4 regions of the Streptomyces sp. NPDC086835 genome follow, and region 1 is predicted to be linked to each of the others. Evidence: riboswitches for the same ligand, from Rfam matches in the RefSeq annotation. Region 1 holds a riboswitch; each other region holds the start of a gene.

Region 1 (4,204 bases):
TCTCGCCGCGGAGCCGCCGCCCGATCCAGGGCACCAGATACTCGCGCGCCCACTGGATGTCGTCCCGGCGCACCTCGAGCGTCCCGCGCGGGGGCAGCGGCGGCCACGGCTGGTCGGGATCGGCGGGCACCTCGATCCCGAGGACCTGAGCGGCGCGCAGCGCGACCCTGGTGTGCCCCTCGGGTGACAGGTGGAGCCGGTCGGCGTCCCAAGCACGCCGGTCCTGGACGGACTTGAGCGACCACAGGTCCAGCACGGGGCAGTCGTAGCGGTCGGCGATGGCCCGTACGTGGGCGGTGTACGTGGCGATCTTGCCGCGCAGATGCCGCAGGACCGGCACGTCCCGGGTGTCGAAACCGGTGGTCACCATGACGGTGCCGACGGAGCCGGCCAGGTCGGCCACCGCGCGTTCGAAGCGTTCCGCGACGTCGTCGGGGTCGGAGCCGGGCCGGATGATGTCGTTGCCGCCGGCGCAGAAGGTCACCAGGTCCGGCGCGAGTTGGCGCGCCCTCGGCACCTGCTCCTCGACGATCTGGTCGAGGAGGCGGCCGCGTACGGCGAGGTTGGCGTACCGGAAGGAGTGCTCCGGCCTCCGGTCGGCGAGCAGGACGGCGAACCGGTCCGCCCATCCGACGAATCTCCCGTCGGGCCCCGGGTCCCCCACGCCTTCGGTGAAGCTGTCACCGATCGCCGCGTACGACCCGAATACGCCACTGTTCTCTGTTCTCGAATCGTCTGCCACGGGAGCACATCTTTCCTTCACGGATGTGACCTACGCGACCGTAAGGAGGGGTTGACGCGCCGTGATCTTTACCACCCGTCAAATTCCGGCAGGCCGGAATACGCGGAAGCCCCCGCTCCGCCTGATGCGGAACGGGGACTCACCTGCGGGCGGTGTGCGGCCGGACGACTCAGAGGGAGACGCCGTGCTGGCGCAGGTAGGCCAGCGGGTCGATGTCCGAACCGTAGGAGGGGCCGGTGCGGACCTCGAAGTGCAGGTGCGGACCCGAGGAGTTGCCGGTGGAACCGGACAGCCCGATCTGCTGACCACCGGTCACCGACTGGCCGCTGGAGACGGCGAGCGAGGAGAGGTGGGCGTACTGCGAGTAGGTGCCGTCCGTGTGCTGGATGACGACCTCGTTGCCGTAGGCACCGCCCCAGCCGGCGGAGACGACGGTACCCGCGCCGATGGCCTTGACGGAGCTGCCGGAGGGGGCGGCGAAATCGACACCGGTGTGGTAGCCGCTGGACCACATGGCACCGGAGGCCCGGTACGGGGTGGTGACGCCCGCGTCGACGGGGGCACTGAAGCCGGAACCGGACGAAGTGGTCGCGGCCTCCTTGGCGGGAGCCTTGGCCTGCGGAGCCTCGGCCTTGGGCGCGGCGGACCGCGAGTCGTCGCGGGACGGGCGGGTCTGGGACTCGGAGCGGGGCTCCGGGTCGTTCTTCGCCTTGTTCTTCGCGCCGATCGTCAGCTCCAGACCCGGGTGGATCAGCGACGGGTCGGCACCGATGACACGGCGGTTGTCGTTGAAGAGCTGCTTCCAGCCTCCGCGGACGTCCTGCTCGGCGGCGATCTTCGACAGGTAGTCCCCGGCGACGACCGTGTACGTCTTGGGAGCCTTCTTGGCGGCGGGAGCGGCCGCGGGCGCGGAGGCCGGGGCCGCGGCGGCGGCGGCCTTCTCCGCTACGGCCGGAGCCTCCGCCGGGGCGGCATTGGCCGTGGTGGCGCCGAACAGCGGGAGCGCGATGGCGGCGCCACCCGTACCGGCGACGACGAAGCCGCGGGTGATCGGGTTGGTCTTGGGACGGCGGTGCTTACCCTTCGCGGGCATGGCGCATTCCTCTCCGGCGCCTACGAGGTGAGCTGTCGGGTTCGGGCTGGAGATGCCCGGTCGCACACGCGGTGCGACTTCACCCCAAGCCGTCCGGATTGTCCGGATGCGGCGTACTACCTGGGTCCCCCGCTCCTGCCACGCGTGGATAGGGTCGAATTCCGGGCGGCGGCAGGATTAGGCGGTCCGTCCGGATTGAGCGTGACCGTAGGCGAGTCGGGCAGCGTGGGACAAGCCGCGACTTTCCACGATCAATGACCGGCGCCCCGTCTTCACGGATTCGCGGTCACCCTCCGTCGACAAGAGACGGCCAATTACCTTGCCGGCAACGGAATTCACATCGGCGCCGCGGCCACAGAACGTCACGGATATGACGCTGCTCACGAGACGGAACCCATCTCCCCTTCTTACGGGGCACGTTATACGCAACCATCCAATTCGGACAGAAGCATCATTTAGTCATCTAGTCCCGCACTTGCCCATCAAAACCCGCCACCCTTGCCCCACTTCGCAGCCCGCCGACGAAAGCCCGTGACACCGGTCACTTCCGGCCGACCGGCCAGGGACTCCTTCTCCTCGCCTCCTGCGCTCCGCCGGTTTCCGTCGCCGTCGGCTGCCGGTCCCGTTCCGCAATTCCCGCTCCCCCTTTACGAGCAAGGCGAATTGAGGCCGGTGGATCACATCCGACGGAGCCGGATCACTGTGGCGTCGAAATCACCCTTCAGTCCGGTGTGAATTCCGTGGTGAAGCAGCACCCCGCCCTGGTGGACCGCTCCGGTGTCGGCACACACGTAGGCCGCCGTCGCCTCGACGCCGCGCAGCCGGAGCGCCGGCGGCCGCTCCCCGTAGCTCTGGGCCTGGAGCAGCGCGAGCACCACCGTCTCCTCGTCCCGTACGTACTGCACGGCACTGAGACCGCCCTCCGGCGCCCGCAGCCGGTACAGCTCGCCGTGCTGGACCAGCGGCCTGATCTCCTTGTAGAGCCGGACCCAGTCGCGCGCCTCCGCCAGCTCCGCCTCGCTCCAGGCCGAGAGGTCTGCGCCGACGCCCAGCACCCCGGCCATGGCGCTCACGAACCGGAAGCGCAGACTGCTGCGGCGACCGTTGAGCTGGACGCCTGGGCTGTCGGTGACCCAGGCCGCCATGACCCGGGCCGGATGCAGCTGGCTGAAGCCGTGCTGGACGGCGAGCCGGTCCAGCGGGTCCGTATTGTCCGATGTCCACACCTGGTCGGTGCGGGCGAGGACCCCCAGATCGATCCTGCCGCCCCCGCCGGAGCAGGACTCGAAGGCGACCGTGGGATGCGCCGCCCGCAGCCGGTCCAGCAGCCCGTAGAAGCCTTCGACGTGCTCGGTCCACAGTTTCTGCGGGTACGGCTCCCCCGGCCAGCCCGTATCCGTGAAGCAGCGGTTGAAGTCCCACTTCACATGGTCCACCGGCGCTCCGGAGAGCAGTGTGTCGAGCTGCTCCCACAGGTACGCCCGTACGTCCTCGCGTGCGAGGTTGAGCACCAGCTGGTTGCGGAACTCGGTCCGTGTCCGCCCCGGATGGTGCTGGACCCAGTCGGGATGCGCCCGGTAGAGGTCGCTGTCCTCGTTGACCATCTCCGGCTCCACCCAGATGCCGAACTTCATGCCGAGCGCGTGCACTTCGGCTGCCAGCGGCCCCAGCCCGCCGGGGAAGCGGTCCGGGTTCGGTGTCCAGTCGCCGAGCCCGGACCGGTCTCCGGTGCGCCGCCCGAACCAGCCGTCGTCCACGACGAACAGCTCGACGCCCATAGCGGCGGCCCGCCGGGCGAGCGCCGACTGCTGGTGCTGCGAGATGTCGAAGCCGGTGGCCTCCCACGAGTTGTAGAGCACGGGCCGCACCTGGCCGGCGTCGGGAATCACGTGGGCCAGCTGCCAGGCGTGCCACGCCCTGCTCGCTCCGCCGAATCCCCCGTCGCTCCACAGGCCGGCGAAGACGGGCGAGGTGTACGTCCCGCCCGGCGCGAGCCGCTGAAGCCCCGAGTCGTCGTGCCCCGCCCCTCCGGTGATCTGTACGGCCCCGTCCGGCAGCCGCTGCACGCAGATCCGCCACGATCCGGACCAGCCGAGGGCCAAGCCGTACACCTCGCCGTGTTCCTCGGTGGCGCCTTCCGCGTCCAGGGCCACCCAGGGCAGGTGCTGGTGACCGGTGTGACCGCGCCGGCTGCCGATCGTCGTCTCCCCGTACGGGAGCGTGTCGCGCACGAGCCGGGACTCGGCGGCCCAGCGGCCGTGCAGCTGGGAGAGCCGCCACGCCTCCCGCAGCGGCAGTGTCCAGGCGGCGGCATCGGCCCGGAGCAGTTCGAGGTCGGGGCCCGTGCCCTCGTGTGCGACGGTGACCCA
Region 2 (4,204 bases), on a different contig from region 1:
CTCTGCCGCTACGCGGTGCTGTTCGGCGATCCGCAGCTGGCGCTCACCGCCGTCCAGCGGGTGCTCGACGTCACCGCGGAGGAGGTGCAGGCGATCGCCAAGGCCCGGCTGCACCCGGAGAACAGGGCGGTGCTGGTCTACGAACCGGTCGCCGAAGAAGAGACCGAAGCGGCCGACGGACACGAGCAGGAGGGGACGGACCAGTGAGCGACGCTGCCGTGACCATGGACTTCCACCCGCAGCCGACCCCGGGCACCGCCCGGCCCTGGGCCTTCCCGGCCCCCGACCGCGGCACGCTGGACAACGGCCTGACGGTGCTGCGCTGCCACCGTCCCGGCCAGCAGGTGGTGGCCGTCGAGATCTCGCTCGACGCCCCGCTGGACGCCGAGCCGGAGGGCCTCGACGGCGTCGCCACCATCATGGCGCGCGCCCTGTCGGAGGGCACCGACAAGCACTCCGCGGAGGAGTTCGCCGCGGAACTGGAGCGTTGCGGCGCCACCTTGGACGCGCACGCCGACCACCCCGGTGTCCGGGTCTCCCTCGAGGTGCCGGTCTCCCGCCTGCACAAGGCGCTCGGGCTGCTCTCCGAGGCGCTGATCGCACCCGCCTTCGAGGCCGGCGAGGTCGAGCGGCTGGTCCGCAACCGCCTCGACGAGATCCCGCACGAGACGGCGAACCCGGGCCGCCGGGCGGCCAAGCAGCTCTCCAAGGAGCTCTTCCCGGCCTCGCTGCGCGTCTCCCGGCCGCGCCAGGGCACGGAGGAGACCGTCGCGCGGATCGACGCGGCCGCCGTACGCGCCTTCTACGAGGCGCATGTACGCCCCGCCACCGCCACCGCGGTGATCGTCGGCGACCTCACCGACGTCGACCTGGACGGCGTCCTCGGCGACTCGCTCGGGGCGTGGACGGGCGACAAGGCGGAGCCGCGTCCGGTGCCCGCGATCACCGCCGACGACACCGGCCGGGTGGTCATCGTCGACCGTCCCGGCGCCGTGCAGACGCAGCTGCTCATCGGCCGCGTCGGCGGCGACCGCCACGACCGGGTCTGGCCCGCCCAGGTGCTCGGCACGTACTGCCTCGGCGGAACGCTGACCTCCCGCCTCGACCGGGTGCTGCGTGAGGAGAAGGGCTACACCTACGGTGTGCGCGCCTTCGGCCAGGTGCTGCGCTCCGCTCCGGACGGCTCCGGCGCCTCGATGCTCGCCATCAGCGGCTCCGTGGACACGCCCAACACCGGTCCGGCGCTGGAGGACCTGTGGAAGGTGCTCCGCACGCTCGCCGCCGAGGGGCTCACGGACGCCGAGCGTGACGTCGCCGTGCAGAACCTGGTGGGCGTCGCCCCGCTGAAGTACGAGACGGCGGCGTCCGTCGCGGCCACGCTGGCCGACCAGGTCGAGCAGCACCTCCCGGACGACTACCAGGCACAGATGTACGTCCGCCTGGCGGAGACGGGCACGGTGGAGGCGACCGCGGCGGTCGTGGGCGCCTTCCCGGTCGACCGGTTGGTGACGGTGCTCGTCGGCGACGCGTCGCAGATCGAGGAGCCGGTGAAGGCGCTCGGTATCGGTGAAGTGAGGGTTGTCACGGGCTGATCGGGAGCCGCCCGCCGAAGACAACTCAAGAGAACGCGCATTGCGCGCGAACAGGACCCTGGCTTCGAATCGTTTGCCGGGGTTCTGTTCGTTGTCCGATTTGCAGGGTTGAGTGCGTGTCTGCCCTGTGGCATGCGCTACAAAACGGGCTCTCTGTTTGGTGATTGACGAAACGGTTGCCTAGCGTCGGTCCGGCTGTCCGCTTGGAGATCGTCGCGCCCGCGGCATCGGGCAGCCATCGCCGAGTCCCCGTCAGGCGCGAGCCTGGGGAGCCGGGGACCCACGCAGTCCCTGGGGTGAATCGGCCCTCCTTCGCCCGTGCGGAGGGGGCCGTAGGAGACCTTCCTGCTCCGAACCCGTCAGCTAACCCGGTAGGCGAGAAGGAAGGAAAGGACCAGCCTCTTCATGGCGTTCACCCGTGCCACCGGGAAGCATCGTGCCCCGAGCCGCCTGACGCGCAGGAGCGCGAACCTGGCAGGCGTCGCCGCCCTCGCCACCACCGGCGTCATCGGAACCCTCGCCTCCCCGGCGCTCGCCGCCGACACCGAGGCCGCGTCCGTCGAGGACACCGGCCTCACCCAGATCGTCTCCATGGGGTCGCTCGCCGACGAGATAGCCGACCAGGCCGCCGCCCAGGAGAGGGAGGCCCAGGAGGCCGCCGCCAAGGCCAGGGCGCAGGCGAAGGCCGAGGCCGAGGCGAAGGCGGAAGCCAGGCGCAAGGCCGAGGCGCGTGCCAAGGAGGCCCGCGAGGCCAAGGAGCGCGCCGCCCGTGAGGCCGAGCGCAAGCGGCTGAACTCCTTCCAGCTCCCGATCGCCGGTTCGTACGTGACCACCGGCTACAAGACCGGCGGCGCCCTGTGGTCCTCCGGCAGCCACTCCGGTGTCGACTTCCGCGCCGCCTCCGGCAGTTCCGTCGTGTCCGTCGGCTCCGGCACCGTCGTCGAGGCAGGCTGGGGCGGCGCGTACGGCAACAACGTCGTCATCCGGATGAACGACGGCACGTACACCCAGTACGGCCACCTGTCGTCCATCAGCGTCTCCGTCGGCCAGCAGGTCACCCCCGGCCAGCAGATCGGACTGGCCGGCTCGACCGGCAACTCGACCGGCCCGCACCTGCACTTCGAGGCCCGGACCACAGCCGAGTACGGCTCCGACATCGACCCGGTCGCCTACCTGCGCTCGCACGGCGTCAACGTCTGACCCTCGACGCACCCCGCGTACCGCGTCTCCTGTCCGAAGGCCCCCGGCTTCCCGCCGGGGGCCTTCGGTGCATTCCATGGCGTTTCGGCCATTGAGTGATTGCCGTCTCCGTCAAGAGAGTTCCATCGTTTTCCTCCTGGCGTCGGAAAATCGAGTTCATTGCAATAGAGTCACGGGAACACGCGTCAATCGGCTGCGTTTCGCTCGGATCAATGCGGAGGTTCGGTCATGCGTATTCCCGCGCACTCGGTATGCACGGCGATCCGCGACGACATCGTCTCCGGGGTCTACGAGCGCGGCAGCCGGCTCACGGAGGAGCAACTGGCCCGTCGCTACGGGGTCTCCCGCGTCCCGGTGCGCGAGGCGCTGCGCACCCTGGAGTCGGAGGGCTTCGTCGTGACCCGCCGGCACGCCGGCGCCTGCGTGGCGGAGCCGACGGAGCAGGAGGCCGCCGACCTCCTGGAGATCCGCATGCTGCTGGAGCCGCTGGGCGCGGCGCGCGCCGCGCAGCGCCGCACGGAAGCGCATCTGCGGGTGCTGCGCGGCCTGGTGAGACTCGGTCAGGAGCGGGCCCGCCGGGGGCAGGGCGAGGACTTGCGCTCACTCGGCTCCTGGTTCCACGAGACACTCGCCCAGTCCTGCGGCAGCCCCGGACTGACCGCGCTGCTGACCCAGCTGCGGCACAAGATCGCTTGGATGTACTCGGTGGAGCAGCCTCTCGCACCGGTCGAGTCATGGGCGGAGCACGGTGCGATCGTCGACGCCGTGGCGCGCGGTGACGCGGAGCGTGCGCGGGCGCTGACGGCCGCGCACGCCGAACGCGCCGCCGCCGCGCACCGGTTGCGCCGTACCGTGCGGGTGAGGACTTCGCAACATGCCGTAAACACCACGAGCGGCCGGAATTAACAGAGGGCGTATACAAAAGAAGGCGTGATGGGGTCGGCCTTTCTCTGTTCTTCTTTTCCGTCCGGGCCCGGAACGCGGAATGTGGAATGCGGCCCTGGAATGCGAAAGCCGCGGTGCTCCGGACCCGGAACACCGCGGCTTTTCTGTGAATGGTGACGGGCGACAGGGCCCGCCGGGCTCAGACGGTCTCGGGAAGCTCTTCGAGCCCCTCGGCCACCAGCTTGGCCAGGCGGTCGAGTGCCGCCTCCGCGCCGTCCGCGTCGGAGGCGAGGACGATCTCCTCGCCGCCCTGGGCGCCCAGGCCGAGCACGGCGAGCATCGAGGCCGCGTTGACCGGCTTGCCGTCGGCCTTGGCGATCGTCACAGGGACGCCGGCAGCCGTCGCGGCACGGACGAAGATGGACGCGGGGCGGGCGTGAAGGCCCTCGGCCCAGCCGACATTGACGCGGCGCTCAGCCATGGTGTTGCCCTTCAAGTCTTAGCGGGTTGTCTAGACCAGTCTCTCA
Region 3 (4,204 bases), on a different contig from region 1:
CGATCGAGAAGATCGACCACCGGGCCGGTGGCTTTTCCGGCAGCGCACGACCGTCGCCCGGTCGGGCGACCGGAAGTCGTCCTGCGGCGCGTCGGCCTTCAGCCTGAGGGGGGCGCGGTACTGTCCGCAGCCGTCAGCGGACCCGGTAGGACCCGGCAGGAGACCACCTTTGGGCCAGGAGTGGCGAGATCAGGGCGGCGCCAGAAGAGCCCCGTGGTTCGTCCGCGCGTTGCCCATGGCGATGATCGTCGGCGGGGTGGTCTTCGACGTTCTGACCCCGCCCCGGTTCACCGCCGTACCCCTCTATGCCGCAGCCCCGCTCGTCGCGGCGCCTGTCCTGTCATGGATGGCGACCCTGCTCACCGGGATCGCTGCGGTTCTGGCCCTGAGCGTCCTCCACGCCGTCAACAGAAGCTTCTGGCAGATCACGGTCCTCACCGAGACGACCACGGTGGTCACCGTCGTCGTTCTCGCGCTGTTCATCAACACCCTCGTGCGGCGCAGTGGTGAGCGGCTCGCTTCGGCCCGGGTGATCGCGGAGACCGCGCAGCGGGCCGTACTTCCCGCGCCGGCCGACCGGATCGGCGGTCTGCACATCGCCGCCCGGTACGAGGCGGCGCAGGCGGGCGCGTTCATCGGCGGCGACCTCTTCGCGGTGCAGGACACTCCTCATGGCGTGCGCCTTCTTGTCGGCGATGTGCGGGGCAAGGGACTGGGGGCGGTGGGGACCGTGGCCGTGCTCATCGGCGCGTTCCGCGAGGCCGCGGAGCAGGAGCGCTCGCTGGAGGGCGTGGCGCAGCGGCTGGAGCGCGCCCTCAAGCGGGAGGGCACCAGGCGGGAAGGGCTGGACGCCGTGGAGGGGTTCACGACCGCCGTCCTGGGCGAGATCCCGCGGGGCCGCGCCCTGGTGCGGCTGGTGAACCGGGGCCACCCCGAGCCCTTGGTGCTGCACGCCGACGGGGCTCTGGACGTCCTCGCGCCGGCGCAGGCGGCGCTGCCGCTGGGGATGGGTGACCTGGCGGCGTGGCCGGACCGGGCGGAGGAGTACCCGCTGCCCGACGGGGCGACGCTGCTGCTCTACACGGACGGGGTGACGGAGGCGCGGGACGCCCGCGGCGTCTTCTACGACCCGGTGGAACGGCTCGCCGGACGCCTCTTCCCCGGGCCGGCGGAGCTGCTGGACGCGCTGGTCGACGACGTACGCCGGTACACCGGCGGCGGTTCGAGCGACGACATGGCGCTGCTGGCGGTCGGCACGCCGGCGGAAGGGCAGCCGGAACGGCGCAGGACGGTGCCGGTGGTGCCGCCGGAGCCCGGCGGCCGCGGTGGATCCGCGTGACATCACGCGCCTGACCCGGGCGGTGCGCACGCTCCGTAGCCGAAGGAGAGCCGTCCGCATAACATTTGATGCACCATCAGAATCGTGACCGCCTCTGACGTTTGATCAACTCGCCCGGTTCCGGCCGATTCTGTCCCGGAAAGTCCCGGGTGAAGCCGTTAATGATCACCCGGAACAGCTTGGAATCCGGCCCCGCCGTCTATTAACGTTCGATAACGCAGTGCGGTCGTCCCAGCCGTCGCAGAGGCGGCGCCGTGCGCACGTGCCGAATCCCGCAAGGGAACCGGGGAACCACTAATTGGGGTGAATCGGTCACCCTTTGCCGCTCAGTTTGCGGTCGAGGGCGCCCGTAGGAGACCTTCCTGCTCCGAACCCGTCAGCTAACCCGGTAGGCGAGAAGGAAGGAAAGGAGTACGCCTTCGTGGCGTCCAACATGCCTGCCCCCGAGGCCCGCTTCGCGTCCGAACGTTTCAGTGCCGACGCCCCCGAGCGGACCTGGGAGGAATGGAACCCCACAGAGGACTCCGTCCGCCCCGTGCGCGGCCGGCACCGTGTCATCAAGCAGCGCGGCGGAATCGCCCGCAGCTCCACGGTGCTCGGAGTCGGCGTCATCGCCGCGGTCGGCGCGGGTGGCATAGCCACCGCGCAGGACAAGCCGGCAGTTTCCATCTCCCTTCCCGATTCCATCGCGGACAACCTTCCCGACGCCAAGTCCCTTCCTGGCGTGGGATCCCTGATCTCCGACTCGGACGACTCCGACGGCGACGTGCACGCCGCGCCGCTCACCTCCGCGACCACGGTCGCCGACGGCGGCGCCGGCCAGAGCCAGGCCGCCGGCTCCGGCGAGGCCCTGCGCGCCCGGATCCTCCAGCAGGCCGAGCAGCAGCAGGCAGAAGCCGACGCCGAGGCGAAGGCGGCCGCGGAGGCGCTCGCCGCCGAGCAGGCGGCGGCCGCCGCCGAGAAGCAGCAGAGCGCGGCAGAGGCCAAGGCCGCCGAGGAGAAGCGGAAGGCGGAGGAGGCCGCGCGGGCGGCTGCGGAGGCGGCGCGTCTCGCCGAACTCGCCCGCAGTTTCTCCCTTCCCACCTCCTCCTACACGATCACCTCCACCTACGGTGAGTCCGGCGCCATGTGGTCCTCCGGCCAGCACACCGGCCTGGACTTCGCGGCACCGACCGGGACCCCGGTCAAGGCGGTGCACGGCGGCACGGTCAAGTCCGCGGGCTGGTCCGGCTCCTACGGCTACCGCATCGTCCTCGAGCTCGAGGACGGTACCGAGGTCCTGTACGCCCACCTCTCCTCGATGACGGCGAGCGCGGGGCAGCAGGTGTCCACCGGCGAGACGATCGGGCGCGTCGGCGCGACCGGCAATGTCACCGGTCCGCACCTGCACCTCGAGGTGCACACCGCCGGCGGCGCGGGCATCGACCCGATGGCGTGGCTGCGCAGCAAGGGCCTCACGATCTGATCCCTGCCCGGTACGGGTCACAGTCCTCCCGTACCGGGCACATCCATGTCTCCGGCAGCCCCGGCGCACACCCCCCGACGCCAGGGCTGCCGGAATAGCCGGTACGGGCCCGGCCGTTGATCACCTCATGACCTCTCTGCGCACCCTCGGTTCCTCCGACCTGACCGTCTTCCCGCTCGCTCTCGGCGGCAACGTCTTCGGCTGGACGGCCGACGAGGCGCGGACCTTCGCGGTCCTCGACGCGTACACCGCGGCGGGCGGCAACTTCGTCGACACCGCCGACAGCTACTCCTCGTGGGCCCCCGGGAACGAGGGCGGCGAGTCGGAGACCCTCATCGGCAAGTGGCTCGCGGCTCGTGGCAACCGCTCCGAAGTCGTCGTCGCCACCAAGGTCGGCGCCCACCCCCGCCACAAGGGCCTCTCCGCCACCACGATCAAGGCCGCCGCGGAGGAGTCGCTCATGCGGCTGGGCACCGACCACATCGACCTCTACTACACCCACTTCGACGACCCGTCCGTGCCTGTCGAGGAGATCATCACCGCCCTCGACCAGCTGGTGAAGGACGGCAAGGTCCGTGCGATCGCCGCCTCCAACATCAGTGCCGAACGGCTCCAGGCGTCCCTGGCCTTCTCCGAGCGGGAGGGCCTCGCCCGGTACGTGGCGCTTCAGCCTCACTACAACCTGGTCTCACGCCACACCTACGAAGGCGAACTGCAGGACACCGCCGCCCGCGCCGGCCTCGCCGCCGTTCCCTACTACGCGCTCGCGTCCGGCTTCCTCACCGGCAAGTACCGGCCCGGCACCACGGTGGACAGCGCCAGGGCCCAGGGAGCGTCCAAGCACCTCGAGTCGCAGCGGGGGCTGAAGGTCCTCGACGTGCTCGACCGGATCGCGCAGGCCCGTGGCGCGGAGATCGCGACCGTCGCACTGGCGTGGCTGGCCGCCCAGCCGACCGTGGCCGCGCCGATCGCGTCGGCCCGTACGGTCGAGCAGGTGCCGGCCCTGGTGGCGGCAGCGGATCTGGCCCTGACGGACGGCGAGCTTGCCGAGCTGACCGCCGCGTCCGCCTGAGCTCACCCCGGCGCGGACTCAGTAGCGGTAGGGGTTGTAGCCGCTGTAGTCGCGGTGCGGCGGCAGCAGCGGCATCCGGGCGGTGGCCTGTGCGGCGTACGCCAGCGAAGGCCCGGCCACCGCCCTGCGCTGCCACAGATGGTGCAGCAGCTCCTGTTCGCGCTCCACGAAGTCCGGCCCCGCCGCGCCCCGATGGGCCCGGTGGCGCAGGAAGGCGAGCGTCGTCGCGAACGCCTCGTACTCGGAAACGGCGTGTCCGGCCGCCGGGCCGTACGCGCGCCGGGCGAAGTCCCGGGCCACGGTGCGGGCCCGCATCGACGACAGGGCA
Region 4 (4,204 bases), on a different contig from region 1:
AGCCGCAGACCGGGATCCATGCCGCCGTCGCGGTACTGGGCGGTGGCGAGGGAACCGAGGGCGTTACGGGAGGTGTTGAGGCTGTCGGTCCGGCGCGCCGCCTCGTCGCGCAGCGAGTCCAGCGATCTGCGGGCGCTCTCCGCCCGTTCCTTGGCTCCGTTGAGCTTCTCGGTGGCGACCTCCGCCTCCTGGTACAGCTTGTCGACCCTGGCCTGGATCTGCGCCGGGGTGAGGCCCGGCTCCGCGTGCCCCGTGCCGTCGAACGCTGTCGTGGCCGCCGCGCCCGCCAGGGCGAGCGTGAGCGCGGTACGGGCGGCCGGTCCGTCGAGCCGGCGTTCACGGGGTTTTCGGTGTTCCCGGTGTGCTGCCACGAGGGCTTCCACGTCCTTCCGTCGTCCCTGCCGCCGCACTTGCGTCCGGCGGCGGGCCGCACAGGGGGAGCGGTCCGCCGCAGGACCTTCCGGCGGTGGTGGCCGAGTGCCGTCCGGCTGTGCGACGGCTCGCGGGGAGTCGGCCACCTGGCGCAGGACGCTACGACCGCGTCGACGGGGGCGGGACACAACGACCGTAAATCTCCGGAAATGGGCGTCCGGCAACCGTTGATGAACGGCCGTCCGTCGTCGCGGACGCGCATCGCGTCGGTCCCTGGACCGATGCCGCGGACAGGGCCACCTGCCCGGCTGACGGTGGTATGGGCCCAGCTAGGCTCCGGCCCATGGACGTACTCATCAATGTCTTCGTCGCACTGCACATCATCGGCATCGCCTCGCTGCTGGGCGGGTTCCTGACCCAGATGAAGGCGATGGGCGAGGGCACCGCCCGCTTCAGCCCCGCGATGCTGCACGGTGCGCTGACCATGCTGGTCACGGGTGTGGCCCTGGTGGGTCTGAACCAGGCGGACGACCAGACGGTCAACAACCTCAAGATCGGCATCAAGCTGGCGGTGCTGGTCGTGATCCTCGGCCTCGTGTACGTCAAGAGGGACGAGGAGAAGGTCGACAAGGCGCTCTTCGGCGCGGTGGGCGGCCTGACCTTGGCCAACATCTTCATCGCCACGCTCTGGACCTGACCCGAGCGCGGACATGACGGTGCCCGGGCGGCTCGGCCGCCCGGGCACCGGTGCGCCGGGGCACCCCGCGTCGGCCCCGCAGGGCTTCAGGCGGGGCGGACGCTGCCGTAGATCGGCATGTAGTAGATGGACTCCTCGCGGACGTTCGTGCCCGGCTTGGGCGCGTGGATCATCTTGCCGTCGCCGATGTAGATGCCGACGTGGCTGATGTCGTCGTAGAAGAAGACCAGGTCGCCGGGGAGCAGGTCGGCCGTCTCGACACGGGTGCCGACCTTCACCTGGTCCCAGGTGGTGCGCGGCAGGTCCACCCCCGCCGCCTTCCACGCGGCCGCGGTGAGGCCGGAGCAGTCGTAGGAGCTCGGGCCCGTCGCGCCCCAGACGTACGGCTTGCCGATCTGGGCACGGGCGAACGCGAGGACCTTGTCCGCCTTGGCCGCGTACGTGCCGTCGTCGGTGCCGGTGCCCGGATCGGTGGTGCCCGTGTCCGGGGTGGTCTCGCGCTCCTGCTGCTGCCGCTCGGCCTCCGCCCGGGCGGCTGCCTCCGCCTTCGCCTTGGCCTCGGCCTTGCGGCGCGCCTCCTCTTCCTTCTCCCGCTCGATCGCGGCGAGGCGTGCCTTCTCCTCCGCCGTCAGCTTCGAGAGCAGGGCGCGTGCCTCCGCGAGCTTGGTCTGCACCGTCTGCTTGCTGGTGCGCAGGGCCTCCTGGGAGTCCGTGAGGGACTCGAGGCGCTTGGTGGCCTCCGCGCGCTGCTTCGCGGCCGCGGCCCGCTCGGTCTCGTACTCACTGACGGCCCTGCGCTGCTGGTCCGTCATCCGGTCCATCAGCTGGGTCTGGTCGAAGTACGCCTGGGGGCTGTCCGCGAACATCAGCGCGGCGGTGGGGGTGACGGAACCGGTGCGGTACTGCGCCGCCGCGTAGTTGCCGAGGGCGCGGCGGGACTCGTTCAGCTTCTCCGTGCGCTTGGCGGCCTCGTCGAGCAGCTGGTCGACCTCTTGGCGCTTCTCCGCCGTGGCTTCCTTCGCCTTGTTGAACTCCTGCGTCGCGCTGCCCGCCTGCCGGTACAGGTCGTCGACCTTCTTCTGCACCTCTTCGATGCTGGGCTTCGGGTCGGACGGCGCGGCGGTGGCACTCTGGGTGGAGAGCAGTGTCACACCGGCGAGGGCGGCCGTGGTGAATCCGACGGCGGTGGACGGTTTTGCGGTACGGCTGCGGGTCTTGCGATGCGACGCCAACGCCGGCATCTCCTTCTTCCGTGGACCGCCTACCGGGTTAGCTGTCGGGTTCGGGCGAACGGAAGACGCCCTACGGACCGAGCGGGGCACGGTCCGATTCACCCCGGTGGTGCTTGGTGGGTCCCCGGTTCCGAACTCCCTCGGGAGGAGCCCGGATTCGGCGCAGGCCGCCCGTTCGGCGTGGTTCGCCGGGAGGGGTGCGGGCCGCCTGGTCGAGCACGCTAGCCAACTCGTGCGCCTGCTGTGAAGGTTGATGTTCGATATGTCCGATACATTTTCGTGACCTTTTCGGTGGCGGGTCGCCTGCCCGTCCGCCGGTCGCCCGGCGGATCCGCCCTGTCACCTACCGTGGCGTCCGCCGGTGTGCCGGTGCGGCCACGGTTGTCGGTCCGGCCGCCTAGACTCGTTAAGCGATGAGCAGCCTCTTTGACGACAGCTTCCTGGCGGACCTCCGGCCCGACGCGGACGGGCCCCCGCCGCCGCCCGAGGACCCGGCTCCGGAGCAGCTTCCGGACGACCTCTTCCAGGGCGCCTTCGACGTGCCTCCGGCCCGCGACGGGTACTACCGCGACGGCGCCCCGCGCCCCGTCGTGGACCCCGCCGCCCTGCTCGACGGGCTGAACGAGCAGCAGCGCGCCGCCGTCGTGCACACAGGGTCACCGCTGCTCATCGTGGCCGGCGCCGGCTCCGGCAAGACCCGGGTGCTCACCCATCGCATCGCCCACCTGCTGGGCACGCGCCGGGTCCACCCCGGCCAGATACTGGCGATCACCTTCACCAACAAGGCCGCCGGCGAGATGAAGGAACGCGTCGAGCAGCTGGTGGGCCCGCGCGCCAACGCGATGTGGGTCATGACCTTCCACAGCGCCTGCGTCCGCATCCTGCGCCGCGAGTCCAAGAAGCTGGGCTTCACCTCGTCGTTCTCGATCTACGACGCGGCGGACTCGAAGCGCCTGATGTCGCTGGTCTGCCGCGATCTCGACCTCGACCCGAAGAAGTTCCCGCCGAAGTCCTTCAGCGCCAAGATCTCGAACCTGAAGAACGAGCTGATCGACGAGGAGACCTTCGCCGACCAGGCGGTCGACGGATTCGAGAAGACGCTCGCCGAGGCGTACCGGATGTACCAGGCGCGGCTGCGCGAGGCCAACGCCCTGGACTTCGACGACATCATCATGACCACCGTCCACCTGCTCCAGGCGTTCCCGGACGTCGCCGAGCACTACCAGCGGCGGTTCCGGCACGTCCTCGTCGACGAGTACCAGGACACCAACCACGCTCAGTACACGCTCGTGCGCGAACTGGTGGGCAAGGGGTACGAGGACCTGGAGCCCGCGGAGCTGTGCGTCGTCGGTGACGCCGACCAGTCGATCTACGCCTTCCGCGGCGCGACCATCCGCAACATCCTCCAGTTCGAGGAGGACTATCCGGACGCGACGACGATCCTGCTGGAGCAGAACTACCGCTCCACCCAGACGATCCTCTCCGCCGCCAACGCCGTCATCGAGCGCAACGAGTCCCGTCGCCCCAAGAACCTGTGGACGAACGCAGGCGCCGGCGCCCAGATCACCGGCTATGTCGCGGACACGGAGCACGACGAGGCCCAGTTCGTCGCGGACGAGATCGACCGGCTCACGGACGCGGGCGAGGCGAAGGCCGGCGACGTCGCCGTCTTCTACCGCACGAACGCCCAGTCGCGTGTCTTCGAGGAGATCTTCATCCGCGTCGGCCTGCCCTACAAGGTCGTCGGCGGTGTCCGCTTCTACGAGCGCAAGGAGGTCCGCGACGTGCTGGCCTACCTGCGGGTCCTCGCCAACCCCGAGGACAACGTCCCGCTGCGCCGCATCCTGAACGTGCCCAAGCGCGGCATCGGCGAGCGTGCGGAGGCGATGATCGACGCCCTCGC

The links. Region 1 has a riboswitch for cyclic di-AMP ahead of ACIPJI_RS20835 (peptidoglycan DD-metalloendopeptidase family protein). Riboswitches for the same ligand answer to the same signal wherever they lie in the genome.
Positions count from the first base shown of each region.
Region 2: it holds a riboswitch for cyclic di-AMP, as region 1 does, so the genes downstream of both, ACIPJI_RS26020 (M23 family metallopeptidase) here and ACIPJI_RS20835 (peptidoglycan DD-metalloendopeptidase family protein) in region 1, are expected to answer to the same signal.
Region 3: it holds a riboswitch for cyclic di-AMP, as region 1 does, so the genes downstream of both, ACIPJI_RS27970 (M23 family metallopeptidase) here and ACIPJI_RS20835 (peptidoglycan DD-metalloendopeptidase family protein) in region 1, are expected to answer to the same signal.
Region 4: it holds a riboswitch for cyclic di-AMP, as region 1 does, so the genes downstream of both, ACIPJI_RS07425 (NlpC/P60 family protein) here and ACIPJI_RS20835 (peptidoglycan DD-metalloendopeptidase family protein) in region 1, are expected to answer to the same signal.

Region 1 covers NZ_JBIVAU010000006.1:166,354-170,557, forward strand. The annotation lists gene ACIPJI_RS20830 (SGNH/GDSL hydrolase family protein) at 1-742, opposite strand, end outside; gene ACIPJI_RS20835 (peptidoglycan DD-metalloendopeptidase family protein) at 912-1,835, opposite strand; cyclic di-AMP (ydaO/yuaA leader) riboswitch at 1,840-2,001, opposite strand; gene ACIPJI_RS20840 (alpha-galactosidase) at 2,513-4,204, opposite strand, start outside.
Region 2 covers NZ_JBIVAU010000008.1:417,331-421,534, reverse strand. The annotation lists gene ACIPJI_RS26030 (pitrilysin family protein) at 1-207, shown strand, start outside; gene ACIPJI_RS26025 (M16 family metallopeptidase) at 204-1,592, shown strand; cyclic di-AMP (ydaO/yuaA leader) riboswitch at 1,822-1,984, shown strand; gene ACIPJI_RS26020 (M23 family metallopeptidase) at 1,998-2,792, shown strand; gene ACIPJI_RS26015 (GntR family transcriptional regulator) at 3,021-3,698, shown strand; gene ACIPJI_RS26010 (HPr family phosphocarrier protein) at 3,877-4,158, opposite strand.
Region 3 covers NZ_JBIVAU010000010.1:17,043-21,246, reverse strand. The annotation lists gene ACIPJI_RS27975 (PP2C family protein-serine/threonine phosphatase) at 236-1,339, shown strand; cyclic di-AMP (ydaO/yuaA leader) riboswitch at 1,593-1,749, shown strand; gene ACIPJI_RS27970 (M23 family metallopeptidase) at 1,761-2,804, shown strand; gene ACIPJI_RS27965 (aldo/keto reductase) at 2,932-3,876, shown strand; gene ACIPJI_RS27960 (PrsW family intramembrane metalloprotease) at 3,895-4,204, opposite strand, start outside.
Region 4 covers NZ_JBIVAU010000002.1:277,173-281,376, forward strand. The annotation lists gene ACIPJI_RS07415 (NlpC/P60 family protein) at 1-371, opposite strand, end outside; gene ACIPJI_RS07420 (hypothetical protein) at 716-1,069, shown strand; gene ACIPJI_RS07425 (NlpC/P60 family protein) at 1,156-2,310, opposite strand; cyclic di-AMP (ydaO/yuaA leader) riboswitch at 2,312-2,474, opposite strand; gene pcrA (DNA helicase PcrA) at 2,715-4,204, shown strand, end outside.